3 regions of the Pseudoalteromonas sp. BSi20495 genome follow, and region 1 is predicted to be linked to each of the others. Evidence: predicted binding sites of a transcription regulator. Region 1 holds the regulator's gene; each other region holds the start of a gene.

Region 1 (7,533 bases):
AACAAGAGCAAAAAGAGCTTGGTTGGGATGATGTTCAGCAAGTTGATGTAATAGGATTAGAAGTAGGGTATAGATTAATTCCGCTGGTTGATCAATCACAAGGTGGTGAACTACTCAACCGGATTAAAGGAGTGCGTAAAAAGCTTTCTCAAGAGCTTGGATTTTTAGTTCCTCCTGTTCATATTCGCGATAATTTAGAACTAGACCCTAATGCTTACAGAATAACGCTAATGGGAGTATCTACTGGTGAGGGGGAGCTTAAGCATGGTGATGAGCTGGCTATTAACCCAGGGCAAGTATTTGGTCCAATAAAAGGAATTGAAACTAAAGATCCTGCATTTGGATTAGACGCGGTTTGGATTAAACCTGATCAAAAAGACGAAGCTCAATCTTTAGGCTATACCGTTGTTGATTCTGCCACAGTGGTTGCAACTCATATTAGTCAGTTGTTAACTAACAGCGCAGCGTTGTTACTAGGGCATGAAGAAGTTCAAAACTTACTTGATATGCTTGGAAAGAGTCATCCTCGTTTGGTTGAAGGACTTGTCCCTGATGTATTGCCGTTAACCGCTATTGTAAAAGTACTACAGAACTTATTGAACGAAGGGGTGGCTATTCGCGATATGCGATCAATTGTACAAACCCTTGTTGAGTATGGTCCTCGTAGCCAAGACCCTGATGTATTAACGGCTGCAGTGCGTATTTCTCTGCGTAGATTAATTGTTCAAGATGCGGTTGGAATGTCATCTGAAATACCTGTCATAACCTTGGCGCCTGAGTTGGAACAGATGTTGCATCAGTCATTGCAAAATGCAGGCGATGAAGGTGCCGGTATAGAGCCAGGACTTGCAGAGCGACTTCAAGTGTCATTGAATGAAGCGCATCAAAATCAAGAAATGGCCGGTGAACCTTCAATACTGTTAACGTCAGGAATGTTACGTACTGTGTTATCTCGTTTTGTTAAGTACACCATACCAGGATTAAGGGTGATGTCTTATCAAGAGGTGCCAGACGAAAGACAGATAAAAATTGTCAGCTCTGTAGGCCAACAATAAGATTTTAAAGGGGTTGAATAATGAAAATTAAACGTTTTTTTGCTAAAGATATGCGTACAGCACTTAAAGAAGTGAAAGATGAACTTGGTGTTGATGCGGTTATTATGTCTAACAAAAAGCTGGCTAATGGCGTTGAGATTGTAGCCGCAGTTGATTATGAAAAAGCGGCCCCTAAATCAGCTGCACAGCCGCAAAATACTTTAGCGCGTGCGGATGACTCAGCACAATCACACAGTATACATAATTTTGTAAAGCCAGAGCTTCAACGCACTAAAGCTGCCCCCCAAGCTAGGGTTGCAGATAGTTTAGAAGCTTTACTAGAGCGTCAATCTCCTCGCCCACGTTCACCTGAATTAGCATCAATGTTTTCTCAATCGGGTATTGAAACGACCGATAATTATCAAGAGCCAGTTGTCAAACCTCGCTCAGCGAATATGTTTGCTCGCGAAGATATTGCACCAACACGTCCACAGACCCAAGCCGATAGTTTAGGTTTTGATGACCTAGATCGTGATTTTGATGATCTAGATAGCCCCGTAACACCTCAAGCGCACGTTAAAAATAATGAAAGTGAAGAAATGACGTCAATGCGTGAAGAAATGAACGCTATTCGTCAATTGCTAGAGCACCAAGTGTCAGGTTTAATGCAGCAAGATATGGCACGCCGTGACCCCACACGTGCTTGTATGATTGACCGTTTAGTTGGTATGGGAATCGATAAAGAAGTTGCAGAACAAATGGCGTGTTTTGTACCTGATGACGTATCTCGCCAACAAGGTTGGAAGGCTTTGTTAACAATGGTCGAAGACCAGATGCAAACTACGAATAATGAAATACTACGTCAAGGTGGTGTTTACGCATTGGTAGGCCCTACTGGTGTGGGGAAAACGACAACAGTTGCAAAGTTGGCTGCTTTAGGCGCACAGAAATACGGTGCAGATAAAGTGGCGCTAATAACCACCGATACATACAGAATTGGTGCTTATGAGCAACTTGCAACATACGGTCGAATTATCGGTTGTGGAGTAAAGCAGGTTAAAGATGCTAATGAATTAGCTGAAGTTTTATACCATTTACGAAATAAACGTCTAGTATTAATTGATACAGCAGGTATGAGTCAACGAGACTTACGTTTAACAGAGCAATTGAATACGCTTATGCGCAATCAACGTGTTGATATTCGTAGTTATTTAGTATTAAGTGCAACAGCGCAAATAAATGTCTTGCAAGAAACAGTACGACATTTCAAAAAAGTGCAGTTAAGTGGTTGTATTTTCACCAAGTTGGATGAATCTTTAAGTTTAGGTGAGATTATTAGTATTGCGATTCAAAATCGCCTTCCAATAGGGTATCTTACTAATGGTCAACGAGTTCCAGAAGACATTCGTGTTGCAAATGCAGAAAAACTAGTAAAAAAAGCTGAGCAATTGTATTTGAAAAGAATAAAAGCACAACATTCACGACACCAAGCAGTGGCGTCGAGCACAGTAGGGATGTATGATTAACACAGTATTAGATCAAGCAAGCGGCCTGCGCAAAATGAGTCAAAACAATAACAACGGCGTAAAAGTTATCGCTGTTACTGGTGGCAAGGGTGGTGTAGGTAAAACAAATGTTTCACTTAACACGGCAATAGCATTAGGCCAGCAAGGTAATCGAGTTTTAGTACTTGATGCCGACTTAGGTCTAGCGAACTGTGATGTGATGCTCGGATTACGGGTTGAACGTAATTTATCACATGTACTTTCTGGTGAGTGTGAACTCGATGAGATTTTAGTTGAAGGTCCTGCAGGAATTAAAATTGTACCAGCGACCTCTGGTTCTCAGAGTATGGTGGAATTATCACCGTCTGAACATGCAGGCCTTATACGCGCTTTTAGCGAATTAAATACCGAATTTGATATCTTAATTGTAGATACCGCTGCGGGTATTTCAGATATGGTACTGAGCTTTTCTCGTGCTGCTCAAGATGTAATGGTTGTAGTGTGCGACGAACCGACTTCAATCACAGATGCTTATGCACTTATTAAAGTGTTAAGTCGTGAGCATGGGGTGTATAAATTCAAAATTGTAGCTAATATGGTTCGTAGTATGCGTGAAGGTCATGAGTTATTTGCAAAACTTTCAAAAGTAACGGACCGATTTTTAGATGTGTCAATGGAGTTGGTTGCAACAATCCCTTATGACGAAAATATGCGTAAGGCAACTCGCCGTCAAAAAGTGATTGTAGAACTTTTTCCTAGTTCTCCTGCTTCAGTTGCCTTTAAAGCACTGGCGACAAGAGCAGTGAAATGGCCTATACCTAACCAACCTTCAGGACATTTAGAGTTTTTTATTGAGAAGCTAGTTAACGGCTAATTATGACAACATTGGTAAATAGAGCTATGGGATATCAATCAACACAAAATTTAAATGTGATTGTTGAAAAACATGCATCGCTAGTCAAAAAAGTGGCATGTCATTTAATTGCTCGTTTGCCTCCAAGTGTCCAACTCGATGACCTAATTCAGTCGGGTATGATAGGCCTAATTGAAGCATCAAAAAACTTTGATGCAACCAAAGGCGCAAGTTTTGAAACGTTCGCGGGAATACGAATTCGCGGTGCCATGCTTGATGAAATGCGCCGTGGTGACTGGGCTCCTCGGTCGGTTCATAGAAAAAGCCGTCTTGTAGCCGAGACGATTGCTGGATTAGAAAGTAGCTTGAATCGTGAACCAACCGATATAGAAGTTGCTGAAAAACTTGAAATTTCGTTAAATGAGTACCATCATATTTTAAACGATGTAAACACAAGTAAAGTGTTAGGCATCGAAGACCTCGGGGTCGATGAAGATGTTATTACCACGGCGGGCCAAGATTTAACGCTAGACAAACCGTTTAATAACGTTAAAAATGAACGATTTAATGAATCATTATTAAATGCTATCAAGTCATTACCAGAGCGAGACGCAATGGTACTTTCTTTGTACTATAACGATGAAATGAATTTAAAAGAAATTGGACATATACTCGATGTAAGTGAATCGCGTGTAAGTCAGATACATGGTCAGGCGATGATTAAGCTAAAAGCAAAAATCAATGACTGGATAAACTAGTAGTAAGTAAATACAGGTTAAGACCTCACTGGAGGATGTTTTGGATAAAAACATGAAAATTCTTGTTGTTGATGATTTTTCGACAATGAGACGTATTATTAAAAATCTATTGCGCGACTTAGGCTTTACCAACGTCCAAGAAGCGGATGACGGCTCTACAGCCTTACCCATGTTACAAAATCAAGTTTTTGATTTTGTGGTAACAGATTGGAACATGCCAGGAATGCAAGGTATTGATCTTTTGAGAGCGATAAGGGCTGACGATAAATTAAAACACCTTCCTGTTTTAATGGTGACAGCTGAAGCTAAAAAAGAACAAATAATAGCAGCGGCTCAAGCTGGTGTTAATGGCTATATTGTAAAACCATTTACAGCTGGCACATTAAAAACTAAATTAGAAAAAGTGTTCGAACGCTTAGGTTAATAATAGGGGAAAGGCTTATGCCAGCACCTGCTGCGCCTCGGATAACGTTAGAACAAGCTCGTCAGCTCGTCACTTTTTTAGAAAATGGCGAACATGATAAAGCTGATCAACTAATTTTAGATACTGCATCTAAAGAGCAGTCAGAAATATTTGACGAAGTGGGAAAGTTGACGCGTCAACTACATGAAGCTTTAAAAGGCTTTGAGCTAGACACGCGCCTAACAGATCTCACTAACGACGCTATACCTGATGCTAAAAAACGGCTTAATTATGTCATTGAGATGACAGAAAATGCTGCAAATAAAACCATGGATGCGGTTGAGGCGAGTTTACCGATAGCACAACAGTTAGCTGATGAAATATCCCATATCAAACCGACATGGGACCGTCTAATGAGTCGTGAAATTGAACTCGGTGAATTTAAAGTACTGTGCCACAGCATTGATAAATTCATGAGCAGTTCTCATCATAAAACTGATGAGTTACAAAGCTTCATGACTAACATATTAATGGCCCAAGATTATCAAGATTTGACAGGTCAAGTAATTCGCCGAATTATAGAACTTGTTAGGGAAGTTGAAGAAAGCTTACTTCATCTTTTAACTGCTTTTTCTGAACAAGATATCAGTAAAGCAGTCACCCTAAAACCACAAAAAATAGATGACCCAGTTGACCCAGAAACATTAGCAGGTCCTGAAGGGCCTATTATTGATAAAGAATCACGTAATGATGTTGTGTCTGATCAAGATGAAGTCGATGATCTTTTATCAAGTTTGGGCTTCTAAGAGGAGAGTAACTGCATGTTTGAAGTCGATGAAGATATTTTACAAGACTTTCTTGTAGAAGCAGGAGAAATCCTTGAGCTTTTATCTGAACAGTTAGTTGAACTGGAAAACAATCCAGAAGATACCGAGTTGCTAAATGCTATATTTAGAGGCTTTCATACCGTAAAAGGCGGTGCTGGATTCTTAGCTATGACTGAGCTTGTTGACGCATGTCACGGCGCAGAAAATGTATTCGACTTGTTAAGGCAAGGCGTTCGTTCTGTTAATTCTGAGCTAATGGATGTTATCTTACAAGCACTTGATACTATCAATGAAATGTTTGCGACGATTCAAAATCGTGATAAACCAGAACCTGCGGATCCTCAACTACTTGAAGTTTTACATAAGTTAGGTCTCCCCCCCACAGAAGACGAGTTATCAGGTACTTCTCCTGAAGTTGTTGTAGAACAGCCTCAAGAAGAAGCCGCTGAAGCACAAACTCCCAGTACTGATGGTGCGGACCCTTTTGCTTTTGATGAGCTGTTTAGTGGTCCAACTTCATCTGAAACTGACTCTCAAATTGATGAAATTACAGAGGATGAGTTTGAAAACCTACTTGATGAATTACATGGTACAAGCCAAGAATCGGCAGTAAAAGCCCCCACAAATAGTCATGATTTGAATGGTGATATTACAGACGATGAGTTTGATAATTTACTAGACGAGCTTCATGGTGTTGGCAGTTTCGGCTCTGTTGCAGCGCAAGAAAGTAATGTTACACCTGATGTACAAAAGCCATCGCCTTCGACTAACAATACAGATTCATCGAACGATGATATCAGTGATGATGAATTTGAATCACTGTTAGATGAACTTCATGGTAAGGGAACTGCACCTAAATCTTTAGAAAGCACTCCTGCGATTGCTGAAAAACCAGCCGCAAAACAAGCTGTTCCTAAGCCCAAAGCAGCCCCAGTACCAAAAGTTGAAGCATCAAAACCAGTACCTGCAAAACCTGCTGAAAAAACAGCTGCTAAAGCACCTGCTGCAGCTCCAAAAAAGGCTACTGCACCAACTGCTGAAACGACAGTGCGTGTTGACACTAAACGCTTAGATCAAATTATGAATATGGTCGGTGAATTGGTACTTGTTCGTAACCGCTTAGTTAGCTTGGCTACGAATTCTGAAAGCGAAGCAATGGGTAAAGCTATATCTAACTTAGATGTTGTTACTGCTGATATTCAAGGTGCGGTTATGCAAACCCGCATGCAACCAATTAAAAAAGTGTTTGGCCGATTTCCTCGAGTTGTTCGTGATTTAGCACGCAGCTTAAATAAAGACATTAATCTATTATTAGTTGGTGAAGAGACTGATTTAGATAAAAATTTGGTTGAGGCATTAGCCGACCCTTTAGTGCATTTAGTGCGTAACTCTGTTGATCACGGTATTGAAATGCCAGATTTTCGTGAGGCTGCTGGAAAACCAAGAACAGGTACTGTTACGTTATCAGCATCTCAGCAAGGCGATCATATTTTACTTACCATTAAAGATGATGGTGCTGGTATGGATGCTGAGAAGCTGAAAAAAATAGCGATTAGTAAAGGTGTTCTTGATCACGACCAAGCAAGCCGGCTTTCTGATACTGAAGCATATAATTTAATTTTTGCACCTGGTTTTTCAACAAAAGAAGAGATTTCGGATATTTCAGGTCGTGGCGTTGGTATGGATGTAGTTAAAACCAAAATTACCCAACTTAATGGCTCAGTAAGTATTCAGTCAGAGTTAGGTGTTGGGACTACTTTAGAGATAAAAGTACCATTAACTCTCGCTATCTTGCCGACCTTAATGGTTGTTGTTGGAGAGCAAACATTTGCATTACCACTTGCGGGTGTTAGCGAAATATTCCACCTCGATTTAACTAAAACGAATGTTGTTGATAGTCAATTGACAATTATTGTGCGCAAAAAAGCAATTCCATTGTTTTATCTTGAGCATTGGCTAGTTAAAGGCGCTGACCGCTCTCAGCGTAAAGCACATGGTCATGTAGTTATTGTCCAAATTGGTACACAACAAGTAGGCTTTGTCGTAGATTCGTTAATAGGGCAAGAGGAAGTTGTAATAAAACCTCTTGATGCTTTATTACAAGGAACACCCGGTATGGCTGGTGCTACAATTACTTCCGATGGTGGTATTGC
Region 2 (7,533 bases), on a different contig from region 1:
AAATTCGCTATTTCGTTATCTCTATTAACAACAAGACCTAAAATAGGGGTTTGAACCCGCCCTACCGAAAGCACATTACCAAATCCTGCTTTTTGCCCAGCTAATGTATATGCACGCGTTAAATTCATACCAAATAACCAATCCGCACGAGAGCGCGCTAAAGCAGATACACTTAACGGAATAAAATCTCGATTAGAACGCATAACGCCCAGTGATTTTTTTACCGCAGATAAATTTAAATCACTAATGAGTAAACGTTGCGTACTTTGCTTTTTAGCCTGACTTATTTTAGCTTCTTCTATTACTTGGTCAACCAGAAGCTGGCCTTCGCGGTCTGGATCGCCAGCATGAATAAGTTGCGAAGCTTGTTTAATTAATTTTTTTAAAACAGTGAGCTGTTTGCGAGTTTTGGTTTTGGCTTTTAACTTCCACTGCTCAGGTATTATAGGTAAGTGATCAAACTGCCACTTTTTAAAGCGCTCATCATAATCATCAGGCTCTGCTTGTTCTAGCAAATGCCCAATACACCACGAGACACAATCACCGTTAGCAACTTCTATATAGCCATCGTGTTTTTTATGTGGTTTTGGTAACGCATCAGCAATAGCGCGTCCAAGTGAAGGTTTTTCTGCAATGTAGAGTTTCATAGCTTGCTCACCACTGTTTATATAAACAGTAGTCTAGCACATTAGTTTAAAGCTATAAATTTTATTGTTCGTTTGATGCAATATTGCGCTTGTTACTTAAGAAATAAACTAGCGGTAGGTAACAAACAACAACGGTACCAATATTAATGAAAGGCAATAAGGTTTTATAAATATATGTACTATAAGAAAGATCCCATAGATGGCGATCAACCAACCTAAATAGCTGTAAAATAGGGGCACTTATAACAACTAGTTGACCGATAACACACTGCCACAAATAAATTTTGTCTTTTATTCCTAAATAGGCGATCAAAGCCATCCAAGCAAGATCATTAAATGCCCAAATAACGTAACGATATATATAAGTACTGCTATCGAACTCTTTTAAATAGTCGTTGATCAACGCTCCATAAAAAAAAAATACAGCAGTAACCAACACAAAGCGTAATGCAAGGTGATCTTTGCGTAGGTAAAACACAAAAATAGCAGGGCTTAATATAAAAACCCAGCTACTCTCGAGTAACCTAGAAATACTTTCAAACCATTCAGGCAAAATATTACACTCAGCCTATTTTTTATCAGGTTCTTTATCATCATTATCGTCATTACCACCGCCATTACCTGGCATATAACTAAATTTATCGATATTCTTCATGGCTGACTCCGTTACATTTGTTATTGAAAGCTTACTTTATGATAAATAAACGTATTTGCCAAGTAAAGTTACCTAACATCAATAGGTGCTGACTCTTTTGCCTTACCTTGTAAAATAGAAATCTCTACACGCCTGTTACGACGGCGGTCTTCATCTGTATCATTTGGTACAAGAGGTCTTGTTTCAGCTCGCCCAACAACCATCATCCGAGTTTTGTCAAAGCCTTGTACTTTTTGTAATTCACTTGCAACAGCCACAGCACGTTTAGATGATAAATCCCAATTATTAACATACAGTTCATTCGACACCTGAAAATCATCGGTATGCCCTGAAACTGTAATCTCTCCTGGCACATCTTTTAAAAGAACACCGATATCTTGAATTATAGGTTTAAACTTAGGTTGTAAAAATGCACTACCTGAAGGAAAGGAACCGTTTTCTCTAATACGAATAATTATTTGCTGCCCTAAAGACTCAAGCTCTATTGCACCATCAATAATTTGCTTTTCAAGCTGCTGCGCGATTTTTTTAACAAGCTCGTTTGTTTGTTCTTGATCCGCTGCTGAAATAGCCTGCTCTGAAGATTTTTCCTGCGAAGTGCTCCGAGACTCACCACCACGTTTATCACCTCGTTGTTCTTGCCTGCCGCCAGCTGAACTTTCATCACCGGCTTGAAATTCAAGCATTTGCTGAGTCATTTCTACGGTTTGCTGCTGAATAGTTTCAATTGGTGTAGGTTCTGGTTTACCTGGCGTAAACTCCATTGCAATAACCGAGGTACCTTTGGGAATATCTTTTACTTCTATTTTGTTTTGTACACCGAAAGCAAACTTCATCGAGCCTGCTATTTGTTTAAATTTAAGTACATCCATTTCAGAAAATGCAAGCAAGAGTACAAAAAAGCACATCAGTAAAGACATTAAGTCGGCAAAGGTTCCCATCCAAGCAGGTAAACCAGGAGGAGGACATTTACACTCTTGCTCAGACATGGTTACTCCTCAGTATCAACTTTACGTTTTGATTCAGCTAAGTAGTTCTTCAAAATACCTTCAATCACTTTTGGATTTTGACCATCTTGGATACCTAAAACTGCATCTAAAATCAAACGTTGATTCATCGCCTCTTCGTCTTTACGAAGTTCCAATTTAACTTGAATAGGGATAGCCACTACGTTTGCTAAAAAGGCACCGTATAAGGTAGTTAATAGTGCAACAGCCATTGAAGGACCAATTGATTTTGGATCGTCCATATTCGATAACATAGCAACTAAACCAATAAGCGTACCAATCATACCCATTGCAGGAGCAATATCGGCCATCGCTTTAAATAAGCCTGCGCCCATTTCATGTCGTGTTGAAGTTAAAGTGATATCTTTTTGTAAGGTCGCTCTAACAACGTCAGCATCGTGACCATCAACTAGCATATCTACACCTTTACGCATAAATTGATTTGGTATTTCAGCTTCCTCAAGCGCCAGAAAACCGCCCTTTCGAGCTGAATCTGCAAGTTCAACCGCTTTTTCAATTAACTCTTCCGGCGATTCAATTTTAAACATAAAAGCTTTAGCGGCAACTTTACCTATCCCAAAAAATTGTCCCATGGTGTAATTAGATAAAACTATAAATATAGAGCCACCAAATACAATTACCACTGAAGGGGTATTGTAAAACATGGCCATTTCACCACTACTACTCATAAACATGGACATGACAATTAAGCCAATTGCGCCAAGGATCCCTATTATGGTTGCTAAATCCACATTACCTCCAGAGGTTTCATGCACTAAGGCCTTATTGTAAAACTTTTATTATTAACTGCTTATCGGCAACATGCTAAATTGCTTGAGTCATATATGAAAATAAACATAAAAAACAATTCCAGGATTATTTTTAAACAAAGTTACAATGTTAATATAACGATTAATCATTTAAATGATATCAGTATGACCGTAATTAAGGCTTTATTAATCCACATAAAGTAACATTTAGCCGTAATAGAAGAAAAAAACATATCATTCTTTGACCTAGTTTAGCATTCCCCCTAAAATTGGCTCCTAAATTTATCAAGTAAGCTGAAATAAGATGGCGACTAAAAAACCTGAAAACTTAAGTTTCGAACAAGCACTAGAAGAATTATCAATAATTGTTAGTGATATGGAACAAGGTGATTTATCGCTTGAGCAGTCATTGAAGCAGTTTGAACGCGGTATTGCTCTAGCTAACGCTTCATCTGGTAAACTCAAGCAAGCAGAACAAAAGGTATCTATTTTAATGGGTAATGGCGATAAATCAGTACTTACAAACTTTGATAATGATATGGAATAGCGGTGAGCATTAAAGAACATATTGAACGTGCTCAAATAGACGTTGCATCAGCACTAAACCTTTATTTTGAACAAGCACTTGATAGTGATAGAGCAATAAAAGAAGCAACTCATTACAGTTTGTTTAATGGTGGAAAAAGGCTGCGCCCATTTTTAGTCTACGCAACAGGCAAAATATTAGGGGCAGACAAAAAAGATTTAGATATATTAGCAGCAGCTATTGAATGCATACACAGTTACTCGCTAGTACATGATGACTTACCTGCTATGGATGACGACGATCTGCGTCGTGGTCGACCAACTTGTCATATAGTTTATGGTGAAGCCCAAGCAATTTTAGCCGGCGATGCTCTTCAAACTTTAGCTTTTGAACTAATTGCTAAACATAGTTTTAACTGCTCTGCTCAAACACAGGTAAAAATGATAGCGGCACTCGCCCACGCATCAGGCCTTGAAGGAATGGTTTCAGGTCAAGGTTTAGATATTGCAGCCACTGATAAAATAATTACAGTACAAGAACTTGAGCGAATACATAAGCTAAAAACTGGCGCACTTATTAATTGCGCAATTACACTTGGTGCACTGTGCAGCGAAAATGTTGATGAACAAACCTTAGAAAACTTAAGCGTTTTTGGGTATGCTATAGGGCTTGCATTTCAAGTACACGACGACATTTTAGATGTTGAAGGCGATACGGTTACTTTAGGTAAACCACAAGGCTCCGATATTGCCGCGAATAAAGCGACATACCCTGCGTTATTAGGTATGCTAGGCGCTAAAGAAAAGGCACAAAACTTAATACAACAAGCCCATGAAGCGTTGGCAAATATAGATGCAGACACCACACTTCTTGCATCGCTGGCAAATTACCTAATTGAGCGTGACCACTAATTATTACTCACACGTATTGCAATTAACACTGACATTATTACTCAACATTAATTATTCGTAAAAGCTTTGGATTAATTAATGTTAGCGAAGGATATATATAAAACCATGACACTTGATAGTAGCAAGTATCCATTACTTAATTTGGTTGACGAGCCAGCCCAATTGCGTGATTTAGCGCAAGATAAACTCCCTGCATTTAGCAATGAGCTGCGCGATTATTTACTCAACTCAGTATCGCAAAGTAGCGGTCATCTAGCGTCTGGTTTAGGGACGGTTGAACTAACCGTTGCGCTGCATTATGTTTATAACACTCCAGACGATCGCCTAGTTTGGGATGTGGGTCATCAAGCTTATCCACATAAAATCCTTACAGGTCGTCGCGACCAAATGCACACTATTCGCCAAAAAGACGGTTTACACCCTTTTCCTTTTCGCGATGAAAGCCAATACGATACGTTTAGCGTAGGTCATTCAAGCACCTCTATTTCAGCTGCCTTAGGTATGTCTATTGCCGCCCAAAAAGAAGGCAAAGGTCGAAAATCTGTAGCCATTATTGGTGACGGAGCAATAACCGCAGGCATGGCATTTGAAGCGATGAATCATTTAGGTGATGTAAAATCAGACATGCTTATTATTTTAAATGATAACGAAATGTCGATTTCTGAAAATGTTGGCGCCTTAACAAATCACTTTGCCCGAATTTTATCGGGTAGCTTTTACACTAACATTCGTGAAGGTAGCAAAAAGTTACTCTCAGGCGTGCCTCCGGTAAAGCAACTTGCCAGTAAAATGGAAGAGCATATTAAAGGCATGATGATCCCAGGTACCTTCTTTGAAGAATTAGGCCTAAATTACATCGGCCCAATTGATGGTCACGATGTAAACATGCTTGTAGATACATTACGTAATATGCGTAATTTAAAAGGTCCGCAACTTTTACATATAAAAACGCAAAAAGGTAAGGGTTATAAACCAGCTGAAGCCGATCCGATTGGCTATCATGGCGTACCAAAATTTGACCCAAGCACAACTAGCTTACCTAAATCTAAACCTAGTGCAGCTACTTTTTCAAAAGTATTTGGCGATTGGTTATGCGATATGGCAGAGCAAGACAGCAATTTAATGGCGATTACGCCAGCAATGCGCGAAGGCTCAGGTATGGTGCGTTTTTCTAAAGAATTCCCTGGCCAGTATTTTGATGTGGCCATTGCAGAGCAGCATGCTGTTACTTTAGCTGCTGGTTTTGCCTGTGAAGGTTTAAAGCCTGTTGTGGCTATTTACTCAAGCTTTTTACAACGTGCATATGACCAATTAATACATGATGTTGCACTGCAAAACTTACCTGTATTATTTGCCATTGACCGGGCAGGCATTGTTGGAGCCGATGGTGAAACTCACCAAGGTGCGTACGATTTAAGCTTTATGCGCTGTATTCCAAATATGGTCATTATGGCACCAAGCGACACTAACGAGTGTCGCCAAATGCTATACACCGGTTATAAAGCAAACTGCCCTGTTGCAGTTCGTTATCCTCGAGGTAGCGCAGGTACTGCAGACATTGAAAGCACTATGCAATTGCTTGAAATAGGCAAAGCAAATACGGTTAAACAAGGCAGAAAGATTGCCATTTTATCATTCGGTACATTACTTGAAAACGCACAGCTTGCAGCTAACGAATTAGATGCAACGCTTGTTAATATGCGTTTTATTAAACCACTTGATACTGCACTTTTAAATGAGCTTGCTACTAGCCACGATGTAATTGTTACGCTTGAAGATAACGCGATTGCTGGCGGTGCCGGCTCTGCAGTTAACGAATACCTGGCAACGCAAAAAGCTGATATTAATATCCTTAACTTAGGTATTCCTGATGAGTTTATTAAACACGGCACGCAAGATGAAATGCACGATGAAATGGGATTAGGCGAGCAAGGAATACTAACCGCGATTAAAACGTTTATTAATTAACTTCTATACATTTAAATGTAGAGCACATTAAAAAAGGAGCCTAGGCTCCTTTTTTAATGTCAAATATTACCCATCAGCTGATCAGCGCATCCACACTTTAATATCAGCTAGGCCATTACTTTGTAAAATACCTAATTGTTGGTCAACGTTAGAGTTTTGCTCAAACTCAAATGCATCAAGCTGATCATCAAATGTAATGTTTGCAACACCATCGCCACCACGCTTTTTAACTTGGTGCAGTGCAATATCAGCTAAGTTAATAGATGTCTCCCAACTGATTACTTGCCCACCTAAAAGTGGTAACGGGTAGAAAGACCAACCAATTGACGCCATAATATTAGTACTTTTTCCATTCGGAAGCTGGAATGAATACTCTGCAACAGCTTGGCACAGCTCCGAAGCATAGCTATCTATTTTATTACATTTAAAATCACGCAGTAGGAGTAAAAATTCATCGCCACTCCAACGCGCTACGTAGTCGGATCCTTGTGTGCGAGAGTTAAGTAATGCTGCCATTTGCTGCAAACAGCTATCACCCGCTATTGGGCCATATGCATCGTTAATTCGACTAAAGTTATCAAAGTTGATTATTAGTAAAACAAGTGACTTACCCTGAGCTTGCAGCGATTGAGAATTACGTTGAAAGTGTTCGATATCTTTAGGCAATTGATCGAACAAAAATCGACGACTACGAAGCCCCGTAAGCTCGTCTGAATGACTTACTAGCTTGAGCTGTGAATTCACTTGATTAAGCTTATCATTAGCTTGACGTAACTCTAATGTACGTTCGGTGATCAATCCCTCGAGTGCTTCTTGCTTTCTGCGCTCTTGTGCTCTAAATACCCAAAAAACCAAGTAAAAAAACAAAATGAAGCCACTGGTGATCAACAATCTAAAATAAATAGTTTCATCAAAGCGCTCTGGCACAATAAAGCCGTATTCAGCTTCTTGTGCTTTACTCCAATCTTCACCTTGTCGCTTTGCTTCAAGCTGAAATAAAAACGACCCTGCCGGTAAGTTAGTATAAATAGCTTCTCTACGTGTATTTG
Region 3 (7,533 bases), on a different contig from region 1:
TCCCCTTTAAATTTAGCTACTTGGTTTTTATTATTAAAAATAAACAAGTGTTTTCTATCGTGTTATTTAATTTACTGAAATAGGTAAAACCATTAAATTACAGTTAGTTAAAAATAAAGAATAAAAAAATTAAAAAAAGCTAAAGGATTTTTTAAAGGGACCGATAACTTAATTAACCAAGCAAAGCGTTGAAATAACAACTACTGCTTAATCTAGTAAGTTTGAGAGTAAATGATAAGTTTACTTCGGGAGAGATATTATGGCTTTATATGTAAATACAAATGTTAGTGCATTAAACGCACAAAGACAATTAAGCAATTCTGGTAACGCATTAGATACATCATTCCAACGTTTATCATCTGGTATGCGCATCAATAGCGCAAAAGATGATGCAGCGGGACTTCAAATTTCAGACCGTCTAACCGCACAAGTTAATGGCTTAAATCAAGGTAACCGTAACGCAAACGATGGTATTTCTTTAGCACAAACTGCTGAGGGAGCACTTGATGAAGTAACATCAATGTTTCAACGTATTCGTACACTTGCTCAACAAGCATCAAATGGTTCTAATACAGATGAAGATAGGTTAGCGATACAAGAAGAGATTCGCTCTTTATCATCAGAGGTGAACCGTGTTGCAGAAGATACGACGTTTGGTGGTCAGAACTTACTTGATGGTAGTTATGATGCTAATTTCCAAGTCGGTGCTGATGCAGTGCAAACTATTGGTTTTAGTATGCAAAATGTAGGTGCTACTGCAGGTGTAAACAGTGTATCAGCTAATGGTGGTTTTACAATGTCTGGTATTGCTGTTGTGGCAAGTGCTGTTACAGGTAATCGCTTATCAGGACTTGCTGAAGGTGCTTCTGATATCGGTGGTGCAGCACTAACTACAGATACATTTGCCGCGTCATTCGTAGCTACAGCTATTAGTGTATCTAGCCAAGCAAATGCACAAGTAGTATTTGCAGGCATGGATTCTTTAATTGCGGTAGTAGATAAAAAACGCGCTGAGTTAGGTGCGGTTCAAAACCGTTTTCAATCAACGATTCGTAACCAATCGAATATATCAGAAAACTTATCAGCGGCACGTTCTCGTATTAAAGATACTGACTTTGCTGCAGAAACAGCTAATTTAACCAAGATGCAGATTTTACAACAGGCTAGCCAAACAATTTTAGGTCAAGCAAATCAGCGTCCACAGGCTGCATTAAGCTTACTAGGTTAATCGGTGAAGGTTTAACAGAAAGATTAGTCAAAGTATTGACGAAGAAGAATAAAAGCGCCTTTGTTTAATGGGGTATTAACAAAGGCGCTACAGGATTTTTCAAGCGGAGGCTTTAAATCCCAACAGTTCTTACATTTGCAGAACACATAAACATAAGCATAAACTATGCCATTAGTTTATGAAAGTTAACCCACTCTCAAACTTATCAGATCATAAGGCCCGTAAGGGCCTTATTACTCTTTTTTATTATAATACTACTATTTTAGCCTGCCCAATCACAAACCAAGCGTTGTCTAATGGCTGCTTGTATACTTCTTTATTTTAGTTAACTAAAGTTGGCCTAATGTTTGCTTATGTATTTGTAAGTTTATTATTAACTTACAAAGTGGCAGATAGTTGCCCCTAGGCATGAGTTATGCGTACATATCTAGTCACTTTGTCAAATATCCACTTTCTTTCGAATGAGATAGTGACTTAACTTTGACAGATAAGAAGAGAGTATATTATGGCTTTATATGTAAATACCAATGTGAGCGCACTAAATGCACAGAGACAACTTGATAGAAGCGGTGGAGATTTAGACACGTCTTTTAAACGCCTTTCTTCGGGTCTTCGCATAAATAGTGCAGCTGATGATGCTGCTGGATTACAAATTTCAGACCGTTTACAATCGCAAATACTTGGCCTTAATCAAGGGAACCGAAATGCGAATGATGGTATATCTTTAGCCCAAACGGCAGAAGGTGCAATGGATGAAATTACGTCTACCTTTCAGCGTGTCCGTACTCTTGCACAACAAGCTTCGAATGGTTCGAATACAGATGAAGACCGCTTAGCAATTCAAGAAGAAATACGTCAATTATCTGATGAAGTAAACCGTATTGCTACAGATACGACATTTGGCGGCCAAAGTTTACTTGATGGTAGTTACTCAGCAAGCTTTCAAATTGGTGCTGATGCAGTGCAAACTATAGGTTTTAGCATGCAAAATGTTGGTGCTACTGCAGCAGTTAATAGTGTGTCAGCTAATGGTGGGTTTACTTTGTCAGGTATCGCAGGTATCGCAAGTGCGGTTTCAGGACAGCGCTTATCGGGGTTAGCTGAAGGTGTATCTGATATCGGTGGGGCCGCTTTAACAACAGATACTTTTGCGGCAACATTTATCGCAAGTAATATAAGTGTTTCAAGCCAAGTTAACGCGCAATTAGTTTTCGCCGGTATGGATGCACTTATTGCAGTTGTTGATAAAAAACGTTCAGAGTTAGGTGCTGTGCAAAACAGATTCCAGTCAACTATTCGTAACCAAGCTAATATTTCTGAAAACTTATCTGCAGCTAAATCGCGTATTAAAGATGCTGATTTTGCGATGGAAACGGCTAATTTAACCAAAAACCAAATATTACAACAAGCAAGTCAAACTATTTTAGGGCAGGCTAACCAACGTCCTCAAGCGGCGCTTAGTTTACTTCAAGGTTAACAATATAGGCGTAAATAAAAATTAAATACAAATAAAGCTAAAGCTTTTGCTTTAATGGGCGATAAATGATTTAGAGGACTAAAAATCCAGTACTCTAAATCTCGGATTATAACAGGGTAGGGGTATCCCGTTATAATCCATCGAACTTTGAAGCGGAGGCTATTATGGCTTTATATGTAAATAGTAATGTGAGTTCTTTGAACGCACAAAGACAACTAAGTAACTCTAGTAATGCGTTAGATACATCATTTCAACGTTTATCGTCTGGTATGCGTATTAATAGTGCAAAAGATGATGCTGCAGGTATGCAGATTTCAAACCGTCTAACATCGCAAGTTAATGGTTTGGACCAAGGGAATCGAAATGCTAACGATGGTATTTCACTTGCGCAAACTGCTGAGGGAGCGCTTGACGAAGTAACATCAATGTTCCAGCGTATCCGTACACTTGCTCAACAAGCATCAAATGGCTCGAATACTGATGAAGACCGTTTAGCTATCCAAGAAGAGATTCGTTCACTATCATCAGAAGTTAACCGTGTTGCAGAAGATACAACGTTCGGTGGTCAAAACCTGTTAGATGGTAGCTATGACGCTCAATTTCAAGTTGGTGCTGATGCAGTGCAAACTATTGGTTTTAGTATGCAAAATGTAGGTGCTACTGCAGGTGTAAACAGTGTGTCAGCTAATGGTGGTTTTACAATGTCTGGTATTGCTGTTGTGGCAAGTGCTGTTACAGGTAATCGCTTATCAGGACTCGCTGAAGGTGCTTCTGATATCGGTGGTGCAGCACTCGCTACAGATACATTTGCCGCGTCATTCATAGCAACAGCTATTAGTGTATCTAGCCAAGCAAATGCACAAGTAATATTCGCAGGTATGGATTCTCTTATCGCTGTAGTTGATAAAAAACGTGCTGAGTTAGGTGCGGTTCAAAACCGTTTCCAATCAACGATTCGCAACCAATCAAATATCTCTGAAAACTTATCAGCGGCTAAGTCACGTATTCAGGATACAGATTTCGCGCAAGAAACAGCTAACTTAACTAAGATGCAAATCTTACAACAAGCTAGTCAAACAATTCTAAGCCAAGCAAATCAGCGTCCACAGGCTGCTCTATCTCTTTTAGGCTAACTGATTTGAACTATAGGCCACTTTAGATTAAGCAAATTGTCCAAATGTGGCTTATAGTACTTATAAATGTTTCGAGGGTGCCGAAATGATTGATTTAAACTCTACACAAAAAACAACAGATGGATTACATACTGCGAGTAATTTTGTTACCAAAGAAGCAGTAAAGAAAGAAAAGCTTGAAAAAGGTACTGATTTAACAGCTAGAGAAGCTGTTGATATTAAAACTGCACAAAAGCTTGAAGAGAAAAAAGATAATGATTTATTTGTTGAAGTAAAAGAAAATTTAGAAAAGCTAAATGAGTATATCCCTTTAACATCAACTAATTTAAAATTTGAGTTTGATGAACGAGGGGATTTTCCTATTATCAAAGTACTTGATAAAAGTAACGATGAAATAATAAGAGAAATCCCTACAGAAGAGTTCAGGGAAATAGCTAAAGCTTTAGATGAATTTGCCGATAAACTAATTAATAAGGGTTTACTGTTTAATAAAACAGTCTAAGCCATTCAGCTATTTAGGATTATATTATGCCTCTTATTACATCTGCGGGTATTGGCTCAGGCCTTGATTTAGAAAGTATTATTTCAGCTTCGGTGGATGCTGAAAATGTGCCTAAGATGAATGCCTTTGCTGCAAAGGATGAGGCGCTTCAAGTTGAGTTATCAGCTATCGGTGAAGTTAAATCTGCATTGTCTCAGTTACAAGACACTATAGAAAAACTAGCAGATCCTGACAATTTTAATAAGCGAGTTGCTAATATAACTCAACCAACCAGTGATGATGGAGATTTAATTTCTGTCACACCTACTTCAAACATTACGCCTGGTGATTTTAAAATTGAAGTTATTGAGATTGCTCAAGGCAGCCGTGCATTATCTGAAGATGGATTATTTGCGTCTAATGAAGAAGTAGTTAGTGCTTCTGGCGGGACATTGTCTTTTTCGGCAGGGCCTGATAAAGCCTTTGATTTAACGCTAGACGCGGGCGCGACGCTTTCTGACTTACGTGATGCGATTAATGACTCAGATAATAATTTTGGCGTTACTGCGAATATAATTAACACCGGTACAGAAGCAAAGCTTGTCCTAACTTCAACAGTAACGGGTACAGGAAACGATCTTGTTATTACTAATGATAACGCTGAACTTGATAATGTTTCAACTATAGGTAACGCAGGCGGTGCAGGTGGTATTGGCATTGCAGCAGAGAATACCGCAAAGGATGCGGTAATAAAAGTTGACGGTATCACTATAACGAATGACACAAATACCTTTAAAGATGCTGTGCAAGATATGACTATTACAGCTAAGCGTGCAAGCGTTGGTGGTGAAGTAGCTAAGCTATCTGTTGATTTTGATAGAGATAGCGCAACGACGCTAGTTGATGAGCTTATTACTAATTATAACAATGTTATTGGCCAATTAGGGTTTCAGTCGCGCGTAGGTAAACCACTAAATAGCGATTCTACTATTCGATCTTTGAGTTCACAACTCGTTAATGCTTTGTCTACTAATTTGACCGATGCAGGCCCATTTGAGAGTATTTTTGATATAGGCATTGGCGTTGACAAAGAGGGTTATTTAGAAAAGTCATCTTTAGTTCGCAGTTTGAATGATGCATTAGATAATAATTTTGATGATATTGGCAAGGCTTTTGCAGGTGAGAACGGTATAGCCACAAAGTTTGAAACGTTGCTTAATAACTACATAGATTCAGACGGCATCATGAAGCAGCGTGAAGATAGTTTGAACGGGCAAATATCGGAATTAGAAGATGATGTTGAGAATCATCAGTATAGGATGGAGTCTTTGGAGGCAAGGCTACGTGAACAGTATGCTGGCTTAGATGTGTTACTTGCTCAAATGCAATCAACTCAAACCTACTTAAGTGCTCAATTGGCGAGCCTTCCAGGATTTACTCGTTCAGATAACTAAACATTTTAAGAATTGAATAAGCATTCATATAAAATAGGTGAATTATGTATAACGCTAAAGTAAAAAACTATCAAAAAGAAGCCCTAAAAACGAGAGTCGCAGGTGCAGATAGATATGAAATTATTCAAATGTTGATGTCTGGTGCGATAGAAAAGATGGTTTTAGCAAAAGTTGCCATTGAAAAAAAACATTTAGAAGCTAAGAGCGAGCATATTTCAAGGGCGTCGGCAATTATTAGTGCTTTACGCGGCTGTCTTGATTTTGACGCAGGTGGTGATGTCTCTGATAACTTATATTCTTTGTATAGCTACATGGTTGATCGCCTCTTAGATGCAAGCATAAAAAACGATCCTGAGATTGTGACGGAGGTTTCTAACTTATTAAAAGAGATAAAATCAGCATGGGATGAAATTCCATATGACGTAAGAGAAAAAACGTTGTCTGAGAATGGTATTGACGCACATGCAGGATAGGTTTGAATCATTAATCAAACAGTTAGAGATTGCGATTGATAATGAAAATTTAGAACTTGCAACAAAATTAGATAAACAGTTATTAGAAAACATGAATAGCATGGATAAAGCTCTTTTAAATGAAAATATAGTTTATTTGCAGTCTCTTGTTGAAAGACATCGTTTTATAGTCAATAAAGTCGATGTCAGTAAAAAACAGGTTCATAAAAATATTACCCAGTTTAATAAAAATCAAAAAAACCTTAAGAAATATACACATGTCTAAAAATGATCTGCACAAAGCTCAAAAGTCTATAAACGAGATTGAAGAAACCCTGAATTCGATTTCTAAAAAACAGCAAAATGAAGATGCTTTTGTAGAAAAAGCGAATGTTATTTTTGAAAATAATATTCATGCATTTAGAAAATACTTTCCTGAGATAGCTGATAAGTTTATTTCACATGAACCAGATAATAAATTCAATTTGTTCCTGAACCCAAATGGTACAGCTAACTTTGTTGATTATGATACAGGGGTACCAATATATAGCGATGACCCCCATACTCAGTCTAAAGAGCAGATTAAAAGTATGCTTAAAAACCCTATTTTAGGGAAAGTCGATCATACCCAGTTAGAATTTATAAAAAACGAGACAAACTTTATCCATATCGATTTGATGGCAGGTATTGGTTCTATTTATAATGAGGCCCAGCGAGGTCTAGAAAAAGCAAGTAGTCTTGCAGAATATGTCCCTAGTGCTATTATTTTTGGGGTTGGTCTGGGGTATTATTTAGATAATTTTTTTGATAATTTCAATGCAGCTTACATTAGTGTATTTGAGCCTAATGAAGATTACTTTTTTGCTAGTTTATTTACTTTTGACTGGGTTGATTTTCTTAGTAAAGTTGATGAAGCAGGTAGTTATTTATATTTTTCAATTGGCGTTCCAGAACAAGAGATGTACGAGGCTCTTTACAGTAGAGCAAATGATATTGGCGCATTCAGTGTTGCTAGTGCATTGTTCTTTCAACACTATCCTTCTGAAGCAGTAAATAAACTAATTGCTGAATTTAAAGATAACTTCCATCAGTTTTTCATGGGCTGGGGTTTTTTTGATGATGCATTGCTCAGTATCGCTCACACGTTAAACAACTCTCAAAAGAGTATTAATCTTCTAAAACCCTCGCAAAAAATTGTAGAAAAATATAACCATTATCCTATTTTTATTGTCGCAAATGGACCTTCTTTGGATAATGATATTGAAAATATTAAAAAATTTAAAGAAAAGGTTATAATTGTTGCGTGTA

Evidence for each region. Region 1 encodes FliA, which starts transcription of late flagellar genes. Its sites were predicted from a motif close to CTAAAGNTNNNNNNNNNNNNGCCGATA; they were not measured.
Region 2: the regulator FliA is predicted to act here: its motif matches at 3,122-3,148, upstream of pomA (flagellar motor protein PomA).
Region 3: the regulator FliA is predicted to act here: its motif matches at 2,743-2,769, upstream of P20495_RS11220 (flagellin).

The regions. Positions count from the first base shown of each region.
Region 1 is NZ_BADY01000083.1:18,409-25,941, forward strand. It holds gene flhA (flagellar biosynthesis protein FlhA) at 1-1,055, shown strand, start outside; gene flhF (flagellar biosynthesis protein FlhF) at 1,076-2,560, shown strand; gene P20495_RS08600 (MinD/ParA family protein) at 2,553-3,413, shown strand; gene P20495_RS08595 (RNA polymerase sigma factor FliA) at 3,440-4,150, shown strand; gene cheY (chemotaxis response regulator CheY) at 4,191-4,574, shown strand; gene P20495_RS08585 (protein phosphatase CheZ) at 4,592-5,359, shown strand; gene P20495_RS08580 (chemotaxis protein CheA) at 5,375-7,533, shown strand, end outside.
Region 2 is NZ_BADY01000129.1:4,532-12,064, forward strand. It holds gene P20495_RS05175 (DNA topoisomerase III) at 1-647, opposite strand, end outside; gene P20495_RS05170 (hypothetical protein) at 709-1,200, opposite strand; gene P20495_RS05165 (flagellar motor protein MotB) at 1,371-2,291, opposite strand; gene pomA (flagellar motor protein PomA) at 2,294-3,061, opposite strand; gene P20495_RS05155 (exodeoxyribonuclease VII small subunit) at 3,384-3,626, shown strand; gene ispA ((2E,6E)-farnesyl diphosphate synthase) at 3,629-4,516, shown strand; gene dxs (1-deoxy-D-xylulose-5-phosphate synthase) at 4,622-6,484, shown strand; gene P20495_RS05140 (ligand-binding sensor domain-containing diguanylate cyclase) at 6,566-7,533, opposite strand, start outside.
Region 3 is NZ_BADY01000065.1:7,914-15,446, forward strand. It holds gene P20495_RS11230 (flagellin) at 260-1,228, shown strand; gene P20495_RS11225 (flagellin) at 1,734-2,705, shown strand; gene P20495_RS11220 (flagellin) at 2,870-3,838, shown strand; gene P20495_RS11215 (flagellar protein FlaG) at 3,924-4,340, shown strand; gene fliD (flagellar filament capping protein FliD) at 4,367-5,773, shown strand; gene fliS (flagellar export chaperone FliS) at 5,818-6,246, shown strand; gene P20495_RS11200 (hypothetical protein) at 6,236-6,511, shown strand; gene P20495_RS11195 (6-hydroxymethylpterin diphosphokinase MptE-like protein) at 6,429-7,533, shown strand, end outside.